Linked DNA regions of Sulfuricurvum kujiense DSM 16994. The main gene of each other region encodes a partner of the protein of the gene in region 2 in a complex. Links are inferred from orthologs where the notes say so. Each region holds a gene or a part of one and is shown on either strand. Other genes may lie near its edges. The genes, in order: carB and carA.

What was found.
Region 1: the proteins of carA (region 2) and carB are in contact, whole or in part, in a solved structure (PDB 1KEE), measured with the Escherichia coli proteins. The link is inferred for Sulfuricurvum kujiense DSM 16994 from one-to-one orthologs.

What each region holds. Positions count from the first base shown.
Region 1 is NC_014762.1:1,846,238-1,853,710, reverse strand. Bases 2,120-5,869 are described here. They hold carB (carbamoyl-phosphate synthase large subunit), read right to left. Parts: upstream 5,569-5,869; coding sequence 2,320-5,568; downstream 2,120-2,319. Other genes in these bases: mreC (rod shape-determining protein MreC), read right to left, coding at 5,635-5,869; SULKU_RS09260 (Sua5/YciO/YrdC/YwlC family protein), read right to left, coding at 2,120-2,315. Also shown: SULKU_RS09270 (glutathionylspermidine synthase family protein), read right to left, coding at 105-1,283; SULKU_RS09265 (Cj0371 family chemotaxis-regulating polar lipoprotein), read right to left, coding at 1,286-1,873; more of SULKU_RS09260, read right to left, coding at 1,884-2,119; more of mreC, read right to left, coding at 5,870-6,396; SULKU_RS09245 (rod shape-determining protein), read right to left, coding at 6,389-7,426; ATP-dependent Clp protease ATP-binding subunit ClpX, read right to left, coding at 7,435-7,473. UniProt on the Escherichia coli protein: Large subunit of the glutamine-dependent carbamoyl phosphate synthetase (CPSase).
Region 2 is NC_014762.1:2,362,510-2,369,169, forward strand. The notes cover bases 3,119-6,055. They hold carA (glutamine-hydrolyzing carbamoyl-phosphate synthase small subunit), read right to left. Parts: upstream 5,183-6,055; coding sequence 4,055-5,182; downstream 3,119-4,054. Other genes in these bases: ccoN (cytochrome-c oxidase, cbb3-type subunit I), read right to left, coding at 3,119-3,765; SULKU_RS11835 (DUF507 family protein), read right to left, coding at 5,182-5,733; SULKU_RS11840 (MotE family protein), read right to left, coding at 5,806-6,055. Also shown: SULKU_RS11800 (hypothetical protein), read right to left, coding at 1-84; SULKU_RS11805 (DUF4006 family protein), read right to left, coding at 206-412; SULKU_RS11810 (c-type cytochrome), read right to left, coding at 424-1,353; SULKU_RS11815 (cytochrome c oxidase, cbb3-type, CcoQ subunit), read right to left, coding at 1,363-1,566; ccoO (cytochrome-c oxidase, cbb3-type subunit II), read right to left, coding at 1,577-2,269; more of ccoN, read right to left, coding at 2,284-3,118; more of SULKU_RS11840, read right to left, coding at 6,056-6,333; SULKU_RS11845 (flagellar export protein FliJ), read right to left, coding at 6,330-6,660. UniProt on the Escherichia coli protein: Small subunit of the glutamine-dependent carbamoyl phosphate synthetase (CPSase).

The DNA.
Region 1 (7,473 bases), 520 kb from region 2 along the record:
CGGGATGCTTCCATCCAATGTTCGAAGAAAGAATATGACGGAGTTAGCATGGAATCTTTCCTCAAATGAGGAAAAGATTCGGTTAGAAAGGGATTTAGCACAGATTATCGCAATAGGTGTCCGACAAATTTGGACATATTCCCCAGAATCTTGCCACCGCGTCTAAATCCTAAGCCGCAGGCTTCGTAGGCGAAGAAAACACCCGCCTGATAGCTGTTGCCGTGTGTGTCTTTCGGAAATTCGACGTATTCTTGATAAATAGGTTTGAAGTTGCCGTACGGGCCGTCATTAGCTTCGACAGTATTGCCTGAAGCATCAAGAATACGGACATTGGCACCTTCGCGTCCGAACATCCGTTTCTCGACCTGCTGGATCCCTTGGAGTGGTTCATACGAGGTTTTTAGCAGATACGGTGAATCCGGGAAAAGGTCGCAGAGGATTTTCATCATCCCCTTGGATTGAAAGAGGAGGGTATAGGCGGGATTGAGTATAATCGCACGCTGATTTTCCATAATACTCGTCAGCATGGTAGAGAGTTCAGGCTCTTCGATGGCGATATCTTCCCACGGAAAGAGTTTGAACCAATACTCATACGGTGTGTCCTTGGAGTCATAAATCCCCTCTTCATCGAACTTAACCCCTCCGAGCGGTTCAAATCCCGTTTCAAATCCCGCATCGATCGCCATTTGCTGAAGAAGTCTTACCGTTTGTTCCTCTTCGATGTTTCCGCTGATTGAACTGAACAGTATTTTCCACCCCTCATAGAGCGATTCGAATTTCTCCGTATCGTCAAAGAGGGTAATGAGACGGCGAAAGTTTTCGCTGATCGCTTCATAAACCGTGTTGAATTGGCGCTCTTCGTCCATACCGTTATGTTTTAATAATGCCCATTGCAAAATAGCGGTTTCGAAAAGAGCCGTCGGGGTATCGGCATTAAATTCGATCAGTTTGATCGGAGCACCGCCGATTCCGCCTGCGAGATCAAACCGTCCGTAAAGGTGCCAGTGAACGTCGTTTTCCCAGCTTTTTTTGATCGGTTCTATAAGATTAAACGGAATGCCGAGATCGAAAAAAAGATTGTTATCGATGACATGCTGTGCTGCCGTTGCGTACATATCGTAGAGTTCATTGACCGCTTCGTAGTAAGCTTCGGCTTCAGCGTCACTGACGATGACCAATTCGTCGGCGATGTACTTGCTTTGATCGTTGTCGGTATGCCAGGCAAAACCGAATTGCTCCAGCGTTTTGTCATCGATAGGTTTGATAGGTTGAAGCGATACCATATTCATCCTCCGTAACTGCTGCTAGAACTTGTACTTTTAGAGGCGGAATTTCCGAAGAAACTTTTCTTTTGGCTATTTGAAGTCGCCGAGTTGCTTCCCCCTGAAGCCGAACGATGATAGGCTGAGCGATTAGAGGTATCTTGGTGTCTTTGAACATTTTTGTTGTTCATTAACGCATTTCCGATCATATTGCCTAGCAATGCTCCCCCAGCTGCAGCGAGGATCGTACCGGCCAATCCCATCCCCTCACCTTGAGGTTCGGCGTTGAGTTCAGATTTTCCTTCTTCCATTTTTTTATACTCTTGGTCGGCGAGTGCTTTCATCTCCGCTTCGCTCATTACCCGCTCAGTTACCGTACCGTTTTCATCTGTCTCTTTGATAATCGCACGGCTTGGCCCAGATGTTGGCATCTCTTCAACAATAACGTATTTTCCGTTGCTGAGCTGTTCAACGACCAGAAATTTATTTTGCCCTTCGGCTTGTTCTGCCGGTTTTTCTTCGGGGGCACTTTGGCATCCGCTGAGGGCGCTCAGTACCGCAAGACCCATTGTTCCTACCATAATTTGTTTTGCTGAGATAAAATGTTTCATAGATTGGCTCCTATCGTAATTGTTTTATTTTTGAGGGTGTTAAGCGAAATATTTTTGAGGCGCTTTTTTCGCTCAATCCTCGGTAATCTTCAATAATCAGATCGCTGAATGCTTGGCAAAAGGTTTCATCGTAGTTTTTTCCGCTCTCATTGGCAGAGGTAGAATAAAGCCAACCGTACTTTTTGATCAATCGTGAGTGATTCGGCTCATCCACATAACGGAATGCCTGATCTTTGACGATAAAGGTCGTTTTTCGGGCGTAGCGTACACGACGTTTGTGAATCGGCGGGATACGGATGTCCTTGCGAAGCATTTTGAAATCGGCATAGACTTTTAAGAAAGGTTTAGCGGTGTCCCGCATTTTGATCTGCTGTAGCCGCTGCGGACTCTGCGAGAGAAAACCGACGGTAGTGTCGGTTTGTGCGAGGATGACTTGTTCCATCCGCTTAGGAAATCAGGTAGTCTTGAAGAGCGTGAGGTTCCATCCAACTGTCATCGTGCATATGCCCCATCGCTTCGATTGCCGCGCGAGCCGCACTGAGCGTAGTGAAATACGGAGTTCCCATACGCAATACGATTTGGCGGATCTGTTCGGCGTCTTTTTTCGATGTTTTGTTATCGGAGGTATTGATCGCCAACGATATCTCGCCGTTTTTCATGACGTCTTCGATGTTTGGACGACCCTCTGAAATTTTGAGTACCGCTTCACACGGGATTCCTGCATCTTCGATCACTTTTTGGGTGCCGCGCGTCGCAACGAGTTTAAATCCGTGATTATGCAATCCGCGTGCGATTTCCGGAGCATGAACTTTGTCCATCTCGATGAACGAGAGGAAGCAGGTTCCCGATGTCGGGATTTTATTCCCCGCAGCCAACTGGCTTTTAGCGAAGCTGACACCGAAGTTTTGGCTGATACCCATAACTTCACCGGTCGATTTCATCTCAGGAGAGAGAACCAAATCGGCACCGTAGAGTTTATTGAACGGGAATACCGCCTCTTTGATCGCAACGTGCCCTTTGAGACGCGGTTTCAATAGTCCGTCTGCTTCCATAACGATATTGTAGTTATCATAGAAGGCAAGTGCGCTTCGCAGGCTGTCTCCGAGCATAACGCGGGTAGCGACTTTGGCCAGCGGCATACCGGTTGCTTTAGAAACAAACGGTACGGTACGGGATGCGCGAGGGTTGACTTCGATCAAATAAACTTCGTTTTGGTAGATTGCGTATTGGATATTCAAGAGCCCGATAACACCGAGACCCAAAGCGATTTTTTTCGTTTGCTGCTCTACTTGGGCTTGAATCTCGGCACTGAGACTTACCGGAGGGAGCGAACACGCACTGTCACCCGAGTGGATTCCCGCCTCTTCGATATGCTGCATAACCGAACCGATGTAAACCTCTTTGCCGTCCGATATCGCATCGACATCGAGCTCAACCGCTTGATCGAGGAATTTGTCGACAAGAACCGGAGAGTCGTTGCTCACCGATACGGCAACGTCCATATAGGTGCGAAGTTCGTCTTCGTTATAAACGATACGCATTGCACGTCCGCCCAAAACGTATGACGGGCGGACTAGTACGGGATAACCGAGCTTTTCTGCGATCTCGAATGCACCCTCTTTGGTCATTGAAAGACCGTTTTCAGGCTGTTTCAACCCTTGTTCTATGACGAAAGCCGAGAATTTTTCACGGTTTTCGGCCAAGTCGATCACTTCTGCCGAGGTTCCTGCGATTTTAGCACCGATGGCATGAAGGCCGTTTGCCAGTTTAAGAGGGGTTTGTCCCCCGAAGTGTACGATGATCCCATCAGGCTGTTCCGCTTCGACGATGGAGCGGACGTGTTCGAAATCGATCGGTTCGAAATAAAGGACGTCAGAGGTATCGTAGTCGGTAGAGACCGTTTCCGGGTTACAGTTGACCATGATCGTCTCGATTCCCATCTCTTTGAGTGCGAATGAAGCGTGAACACAGCAGTAGTCAAACTCGATCCCCTGACCGATACGGTTTGGTCCGCCGCCGAGAATCATCACTTTTTTCTTATCGCTAAGGCGCGGTGCTTGAAGTCCGAGGCGGCTGATATTGGTTGTTGAGTAAAGATACGGAGTAAGAGAACCGAACTCTGCCGCACAGGTATCGACTTCGTTGTACTCGAATGCGATTCCGAGAGCTTTTCGGGCATTATAGACATCGTTTTCTTTTGTGTTGCCGCCGATCAGACGGGCGATATTTTTATCGGAGAACCCTTCGGTTTTAAGGCGGCGAAGCTGTGCTTCGTCACTGAGTGTCGCGAGAGTGATCGTTTTTTCCTGAGCGATAATCTCTTCGATTTGGGTCAGGAACCACGGATCGATTTTAGAGAGTTCGAAAATCTCCTCTTTCGAAAGACCCATACGGAAACCTTGTCCGACGTAGAGGATGCGTTCCGCATTCGGACGGCGAATTTCATGTTTGACGAATTCGAGATCGCCGTCGATCGGGTCAAAACCGCTGAGTCCTGTTTCGAGTGAACAGAGCGCTTTTTGAACGGACTCTTTGAACGTTCTTCCGATCGCCATCGCTTCACCGACCGATTTCATGCTGGTGGTGAGGGTTGATTCCGCTTCCGGGAATTTTTCAAACGTAAAGCGCGGCACTTTGGTCACGATGTAGTCGATAACCGGTTCAAACGCCGCAGGAGTTCCGGTAATGTCGTTGGTGATTTCATCGAGGGTAAAACCTACCGCAAGCAACGTTGCCACTTTGGCGATCGGGTAGCCGGTCGCTTTGGAAGCCAATGCCGATGAACGCGATACTCGCGGGTTCATCTCGATAACGATCATACGTCCTGTTTTCGGATTGACGGAAAACTGTACGTTTGATCCTCCGGTATCGACGCCGATTTCTCGCAAGATTGCAAACGATGCGTCACGCATACGTTGATACTCTTTGTCTGTGAGGGTGAGGGCAGGGGCAACGGTGATAGAATCTCCCGTATGGACACCCATAGGATCGAAGTTTTCGATGGAGCAGACGATGATACAGTTATCGTTTCTATCACGGATGACCTCCATCTCGTACTCTTTCCATCCCAGAAGCGACTCTTCGATCAGGATTTCGGTAATCGGAGATTCGTCAAGCCCGCGTTGAGCGAGAAGTTTGAACTCATCGATATTGTAAGCGACACCGCTTCCTCCTCCGGCAAGGGTATACGATGCACGGATGATGATCGGGAATCCGATCGCTTCGGCCGCTGCCATCGCTTCATCCATATTATAAGCGTAACGGGAGATCGGAAGGTCCATTCCGATTTTAACCATACACTCTTTGAAAGCCTGACGGTCTTCCCCTTTTTTAATGGCACTCGGATTGGCACCGAGAAATTCAATCCCCTCGAGCATTCCGAGTTCATGCATTTTCATCGCGGCGTTAAGGGCGGTTTGTCCCCCCATAGTAGGCAAGATGGCGTCTACTTTCTCTTTTTTGATGATTTCGGCGATGATTTCGGGCTTGATCGGTTCGATGTAGGTTCGATCGGCAAATTCGGGGTCGGTCATAATCGTTGCCGGATTCGAGTTAATCAAAACTACACGGTAGCCAAGCTCTTTGAGCGTTTTAACCGCTTGTGTTCCTGAGTAGTCAAATTCACAGGCTTGACCGATGACGATCGGGCCTGATCCGATGAGTAATATCGTTTTGATGTCGTCGCGTTTTGGCATTGAGACCCCTCGTCATAAAAATTTTATTATTATAGACGAGAAGCACTTAAAATCCGATTACAACGTTTATCTCACCTTCGTTATAACATGAAAATAGGCGGGGTTTTTGCCGTAAAAATAAGGTTCGATGACGGCACTTTGATAGCCGCTGGCTTTTGTGAACGAAACGACTTTTCCGACTTTAAGACCCGACATAAAGATACGGTCAAGTCCGGATGTCTGTACTTCATCTCCCACGGCAATCGGAATCCATGTCGGAATAAACTCAACGATCAATTGGCGTCCGTTATTTCCCCGAACGATTCCCGGTGCCATAGAGGCTCCGATATTGACGGCGTATGAGCTTTTGACGTCTCCGTTTAGAAGCGCTAAAGGATGGTTGTTTTTAGAGACGACAATGCCTGCCGCATAACCTCGGTACAAAAGTCCGTATACCTTTTTAGGGTCAAAATTCTCCATTTCGATCCACACACGATGGGGGTCGCCGAAACGGACGTAAGAGAGGGTACGGACCAGAGCAGTATCCGGCATCGTTTTAAACGTGCTGTTGTACTCGAGCAGAAGTTTTTGATATTCATCGGCAACCTGATGAAGATTTAACAACTCTTTTTCGTAATAGCGGTTTTTGTCGCGCAGATCGATGATCATAGCCTGTTGGTAGAAGTGTTCATCAATGGCATGCTGAATGTGTTCGACGCTGTTAAGATACGATGATTTTATCGAATGGGTAAGCCATATGATAGGTGATTGCAAGAAGTTGGTAAAATAGAGTGCTCCGCCTACCAAAAGGGTAAGCAGTGCAGCAACGGTTAAAGATTGTTTATTCATTATCGAAGAGTTCGTGGAGTTGATCGATCTCTTCTAGTGCACGGCCGGTTCCGCGTGCAACACACAATAGCGGCTCATCGGCGACGTAAACCGGAATTTTGATGATTTCAGAGAGGTATTTGTCAAGTTGACGGATGAGTGCTCCCCCTCCGGTAAGGATTACACCGTTATTGACGATGTCCCCTGCCAAATCCGGCGGCATGTTTTCAAGGACGTCACGGAGCGCTTCGAGAATCTCTTTTAGCGGTTCGCGCATCGCTTCGCGGGCATCTTCGCTGGTGAGTTCGATAGACGTGAGAAGACCTTCGACCTGGTCACGCCCGTTAATGATCATTTTCAGCTCTTGCGCCAACGGCATTGCCGTACCGATATTGATTTTGATATCTTCGGCGATGCGCTCACCGATCAAAAGGTTGTATTTGCGTTTGATGTAATCCATGATGGCACGGTCGATTTTATCTCCCGCAACACGGATGGAGCGGCAAAGAACGAGTCCTCCGAGTGAAATAACACCGATTTCGGTGGTACCCCCTCCGATATCGACAATGATATTTCCTTTCGGTTCGCGGATATCGATTCCCGCTCCGATTGCCGCCGCCATCGGCTCATCGATCAGATACACTTCGCGTGCTCCGGCACTCATAGCCGATTCACGGACCGCTTTACGCTCAACCTGTGTCAATCCGTACGGGATACAGATAATGATACGAGGGCTGATAAGTGACGTACGGCCGTGCGCTTTTTCAATAAATTTTCGGATCATTTTTTCGGTCATATCGAAATCGGCGATAACTCCGTCTCTCATCGGGCGGATCGCTTTAATATTGCCCGGTGTTTTTCCGACCATCTCTTTAGCTTCGCGGCCTACGGCAAGAACGCGCTGCTGACCGTATTTTTCTGTTTTAACGGCAACTACGGAAGGCTCATTAATGATGATCCCTTTCCCTTTTGAAATGACAAGGGTATTAGCTGTCCCTAAATCGATAGAGAGATCGTTTGAGAACATTCCGATAAGTTTATTAAATAGCATTGACTCTCCTATGCGCTTTTCTTAGTTGATTTTTTAATATAGACGGG
Region 2 (6,660 bases):
ATCTTTATATAAATATTCCGCATGGAGAGAGAATGTCAAAGAGAATAAGAAGGTGAGGGCCGCTAGCCCTCGCGAGAGTAACAAAAGCTACCCTTAACCGATGAAAAGGTGGTTCGGTGTTACAACTGCCCACAAAGTGATAGCCGCACCAATCACCAATGTGATTGTAATGAGTTTATCCATGATACTTGCCATATTAAACCCCTTATTTAACATCAACACGATGCGCAGCATTTTCGGTGCTGATCATTTTGATGTCTTTTTCATTTTCGACTTGGTAGAAATTAGTCGCACTACCTTGTTGAACACCCAATCCCCACACGGTTAAACCCGCGAGGATAGAGAGAAGCAACACGGTTGCGATCAACATACCGGTGATACCGTCCAATGCAAAAATACTACGATTTTCCATTATGACTCTCCTTATTTGCTAAGGCCGGTGACATAAGCACCAAGCGCTTTTACCTGAACTTCAGTCAAGTTATTGAATGCCGGCATTTGACCGATCGCACCTTTTTTACCGTGTTTCATTACATTCGCAATAAGCGTAGGATTGAACTCAACGATACTCGGAGCAACCATATCGGTACCTTTACCGTCAGCAGCATGACAAGCAGCACATGTTCCGGCAAATACGTCAGCACCTTCTGTCCCCTTCATTCCGCCGGCAACATACTTAGATACCGCATCAATTTCAGCATCAGTGATCAATGCACCGGTGTTAGCGTTCATGAGACCGTTACGATCCGGCATCGGCATTTCCATACCGAGAAGCTGGTTATTTGAGCCGTTTTGAATTACATGTTTGATTGATTTCTCATCCAAACGGTGATTCAAGTTAGCTGCTTTACCGTCAATACCGTCCGCTTGAAGCCCGTGACACGGAGCACATTGAACGATAAATACGGATTGCCCCATCTCATTAAGAGCAGTGTCATCCATATTAGCGTATTGCGCTTCAAATTTAGCATCGTGCGCAGCAACTTCTTCATTATATTCACCGATTTGTGAATACGCGTTTACAGGATATCCCGCAAGGAAATACCAGATTGCCCAAATATTCAAACCGAGGAAAATAACCGCCCATCCGAAAGGAAGCTCGTTTTTATATTCCCCGATTCCATCCCAGTTTTCATCCGCAAGTTTACCGCTTGCTTTGTCAAATTGCATTTGTCGAACATATTTGGTAACTACAAATGCCGTAACGATGACTAGAACAACCGCACCGAGAACGGCGAGTTTATTAACCCAGTCACCTTCACCACCCATACCGCCGGCACCACCGACAGCAACGTAAGTGAAGCCAAGCATTGCAATTACAACTATGATAGCAGCAAGTACTGTCTTATTCATTTATGCCTCCTACTTTATCTCATCGTTTTTCGAGATCTCTTCGACCGGTTGATCGGTGATCTCGTCATTCAGCGCGATATTGCCGTACTTTTCATAATCGCGTGTCCCCTTTTTCTGTGCACTGTAGAGGTGATAAATGTACGAGTACAATACCACCACCAAAAATGCCGTAAACCCGAAGTAAGCATACGCTTGAAGAGTACCAATATCCACGCTAATTTCCTTATTTCAAGCTGTTAAGATACGCGATCAACGCTACGATTTCAGGGATTTGACCCGCTGCAACCGCATCTTTAACTTCTTGGTCCTTCATGTCTGCCGCAACAACTTTTGCCTCTTCAAGAGCCGAAGTTTTTGCTTCATCCAATGTTGCTGCCAAAGCAACGGTCGTTTTTGAACCGTCAGCCATTGGAATTTCTGCATTGTATGGAACTGCAAATACTTTATTAACCGTTACTTGTTCTGCATACGCCGTATCGATATCAGCAGTATTTTTGAACATCCATGGGTAAGCCGGCATAATTGAGCCTGGAACAACCGCTGCAGGATCTTTCATGTGGTTTTCATGCCAGTCAGTCGTACGGTAGTTACCTACACGCATCAAATCCGGACCGGTACGTTTTGAGCCCCAAAGGAATGGACGGTCATACGCATATTCGCCGCTCAAGCTGTAGTGACCGTAGCGGTCAGTTTCAGATTTAAACGGACGAATCAATTGTGAGTGACATGCATTACAGCTGTTTTTGATGTAAACATGGCGACCTGCAAGTTCCAACGTCGTGTAAGGCTTAGTCCCTACAACCGGTTGAGACGCTTGCGCGAAGTTTGGCAAAATCTCGATAAGACCTGCAAACGCGATTGTTACGAACACCGCTACCGCGAAAAAGAACGGGTGTTTTTCTAACCAGTGAAACATTTTTCCCCTCCTTATTATGCGCCCATAGGCGATGCGTTTTGAAGTTCACTCTCTTCAACACGGCGAGAGCTTGTCATTGTTTTGTACATATTGTACGCGAACAAGAACATACCTACGAGATACAATGTACCACCAACCGCACGGATTGTGAAGTAAGGGTGCAATACGGCAACCGTATCGATGAATGAGTAAGCAAGGTTACCGAACTCATCGTGTGCACGCCACATCATACCTTGTGTAATACCGGCGATCCACATAGAGGTGAAATATAATACAACACCAAGAGTTTGGATCCAGAATTGTGTGTTCATCAACGATTTAGAATAAATCTCACGTTTGAATACACGAGGAGCCATGTGGAAAAGTGCTGCCATAATCATGAACGCAACCCAACCGAGAACACCGTCATGTACGTGACCGACGATCCAGTCTGTAAAGTGAGCCAACGCATTAACCGATTTAATCGCTTGGATCGGACCTTCAAGAGTTGAGAACATGTAGAACGTAGAAGCCAAGATCATGAATTTGATCAACGGACTGCTCGCAACTTGTTGCCATTCACCCTTCATCGTAAGAAGCATATTGATCGCAGAACCCCATGATGGGAGGATCAATACAACCGAGAATACAGAACCCATTGTTTGCATCCAATCCGGTACAGTTGAATAGATCAAGTGGTGTCCGCCAGCCCAAAGGTAAACAAACATCAACCCCCAGAACGCAAGAAGAGACAATTTATATGAATAAACCGCTTGGCCCGATTCTTTCGGAAGGAAGTAGTAGATCATTGCAACGATAGGTACAGTAAATCCGAACGCAACCGCGTTGTGTCCATACCACCATTGAACAAGAGCATCATTGGTTCCTGAGTACATTGAAACAGAGTGGTACCATGCACCGATTCCGCCAGACGCAAAATAGGTTGGGATTTCCATGTTGTTGAAAAGATACAACATTGCGATACCGAGGAATGTAGCAATGTAATACCAGATAGAGATGTACAATGATTTTTCACGGCGAATACCGATCAAACCGAAAATTGACATACCCCAAATAACCCATACCACAACAACTGCGATATCGATCGGCCATTCAAATTCCGCATACTCTTTTGATGTTGTAATCCCCATTAACAATGAGCCTACAACTGCAACAACGACTAGTAGATAAAGTGCAAAATGCAATTTACCGAGGAACATCAAGAATTTTGATTCCGCCATTGATACTTTTAGAACACGTTGTCCAACATAGTACCATGTAGCCCAAATACCGCTAAAGGTAAATCCAAAAATTACTGCATCGGTGTGCAGCGGACGTAGACGGCTGAAGTTTGTATATTCTGCCAATCCTGAACCCGCAATTGTATTAACGGCAGGAAATGCCATTTCCCACGCTAAAATAACGCCGACAAGCATCCCGACGATTCCGAGTAACACCGTTGTAAGCATAAACATCTTTGCAACCGTGTAATCATACTCCAATGGACGATTATCCATTTACGACCTCCTTAAAGATTCAAAGCATAAGAGCCGATTAGGGCACCTCTGACTTCGCAAACCTGTGAAATCAAAGATGCCCTTAACACTTTTGTAACAAAAGTAGGCTATTAGACACTCTAATGATAGCAATACGAGTATTTAGGGAATCTTAAATTATTAAATGTTTTTCACTATATGAAAACTTAACGATAAATTTAAGTTTATTTACAGAATGAGGGGTAAAAAAGTAACACTTTACGATAGATTATTCGTCAAAAAAGGGGATCGCTAATCCTCCGTAGAGGATTTAGCGCTGTAAAAGCTGAAGGAACTCGCTAAATATGTAACGGCTCTCTTTTGGACCCGGACTAGATTCAGGATGGTGTTGAACCGAGAAAACGTGTCCGCTGTTATATCGAAGTCCTTCGATCGTATTGTCAAAAAGGTTAATATGGGTCACTTCGGCGATTTCGCGTACCGATTCGGGAACATTATAATTATGATTTTGTGCGGTAATTTCAACCATTCCCGTTTTTACGTTTTTAACCGGATGATTTCCGCCGTGATGTCCGAATTTCAGTTTGTGGGTATCATAGCCGTGAGCGATGCTGAGGAGCTGGTGCCCCAGACAGATACCGAACAGCGGGATTTTGCGCTCTATCAGTTTTTTAATCTCTTCTTGCTCTTTTTTCAATACAAGCGGATCTCCCGGACCGTTGGAGAGGAATACGCCGTCAATCTCTTTGGCATCATATCGTGCGATCAGCTCATCGGCATTGAACGTGTTCGGCAATACTTCCACTTCCAATCCCGCTTCGGTAAGCTCGTTGAGAATATTGCGTTTGACCCCGAAATCGATTGCCGCGATACGCGCTTTCGGAGCAGGCGCGTCGTTGTAACGGAAGTTAAACGGATCGTAAATCCCGTTGCGGTGGACATATGACGTTTTGGTACTTACCTCTTCGATATAGTTGATCTCTTCGATGCGCGGAGATTTTTCAAGAAGCTGCTTTAACTCCTCTTTGTCGCTTACCTGTGTCGAAGCTATCATCATCATCGCCCCCTCAGTTCGGAGCATTTTGGTGATAAAACGGGTATCGATATCGCAAATACCGATGATGCCGTGTTTTTCTAAAAAGGTATGCAGCGCTTCTTCGGCACGAAAATTCGAATACTCTTTTTGATACTGTCGGACGATGATCCCTTTACAGTGAGCTGATGTGCTTTCCATGTCCTCTTCATTAACGCCGACATTACCGATTTCAGGCATCGTGAAGGTGACGAATTGCCCCGCATACGAAGGATCGGTAATAATCTCTTGATAACCGCTCATAGAGGTATTGAAAACAATTTCGCCGACAGCCGTTGTATCGGCACCGAAACTTTTGGCACTCAGGTAAGTACCGTTTTCGAGATAAATCCAAACATCACGCATTATGCCATCCCCCGTCTGAGCAGTTCATCTTTATAGAGTTTTTCATAAACGATTTCATATTCGTCGGTTCCCGGAATAAGGTTTCGTTTATAGCTTTTAATTTTTTGGAATACCGCCGCTTCGATTTCGCTGGAATCGGCGATAGAGCCGGTAATCGCATCGTAAATAATATTTTTGATACGGTTTTCACTCACGTCGTAATTAATCAAATCTTCTTCGTACAACTCATCAAGAATTTGATGCGCAATATCCGAATAACGGTCTTCGTACGAGAGGACGACGCCGTACTGCGGTGCCAATTTCTTTTTGATCATAAAAAAGAGTTGCCGTTCATCGGCTAGATAAAAATCGATCTGCTCTTCATTGGCATTAACGATCTCTTTGACCTTCTCTTCCAAAGCGATCTCTTTTTTGATATTGGCGGCCAAAACCTTTTCAGCCTCTTTTGCGGTGCTCTCGAGACCTTTGGTCATAGTAACCAAGCCGCTTCGGCTGAGATCGACAGCAATACGCGTCGCGATATGGGGTACGTGTGTCAGTGAAACCTTCATTGCCAGCCCTGAGTGAAATTTTCTGCATTTTACTCTAAAATACCTCTAAAATCGCTTAGGAGAAACGGAGTCTTACTTAGGAGGCTCCGGCAGTTTTCGCAATTTATCGGTAATTTCCGACCCTTTTTTCGGATCCATCTTCGCCAATATCTGCCCGACGACCTTGCTATTGAGTGTACTCATAATATCTGCAGCATCGGAGGCGGGCATCTGAGAAAGGATTTGTGCCGATGCAGCGGGTTTCATTTTTGCGAATGTTTGAGAGACTTTATCGGATTTAAGCTGTTTGATTTGTTCCAAAACTTTTTTATTTTCATCCAGCATTTTTTTAATCGACTCTTCTTTGGCTCTGATCTCTGAGAGTTTTTGATCGACTTTCATGTCTTTTCCCTGAACCATCGCCTCTTTTTTGCGCAAAAGGTCTTCCGTTGCCCGTTTTAGAGAATCGAGAGACTGTTTCTGCTCGTCAATCCGCTCCAATTCGACCAGCAGCTCATTTTTGCGGTCTTCAAAAATCTTGGTACATTCATACGACTTTGTTGCGGGTGCACCGTAAAGCCCCCCGATCATCACTACTGCTAAGCTCCAAATTAGTTTCATTCTTCCTCTTTTTTATAGATCATAGTACCGATTTCATCCAGCATTTTAGCCTCTTGTGCTTTGAGATGTTTGAGACGGGCTTTCATCTCCTGGATTTCCAAATATTTAAACTTTTCAAAATCGATCATTGCCGCCTTATAACGTTCCCGCATCTGATGCTGATTGAACTTCGCGACTTGTACCTTGTTTTGGCACTGCTCGATTGTCTGATGCTGTGCATGGATCATTGCGGTTGCTTGGGTAAATTCGCCGACTGAACCTTGTGTCGGCAGTGTCATACGTGAGAGTTCTTCATACGAAAATTTGAGCTTGTCGGTGGCGGAGGCA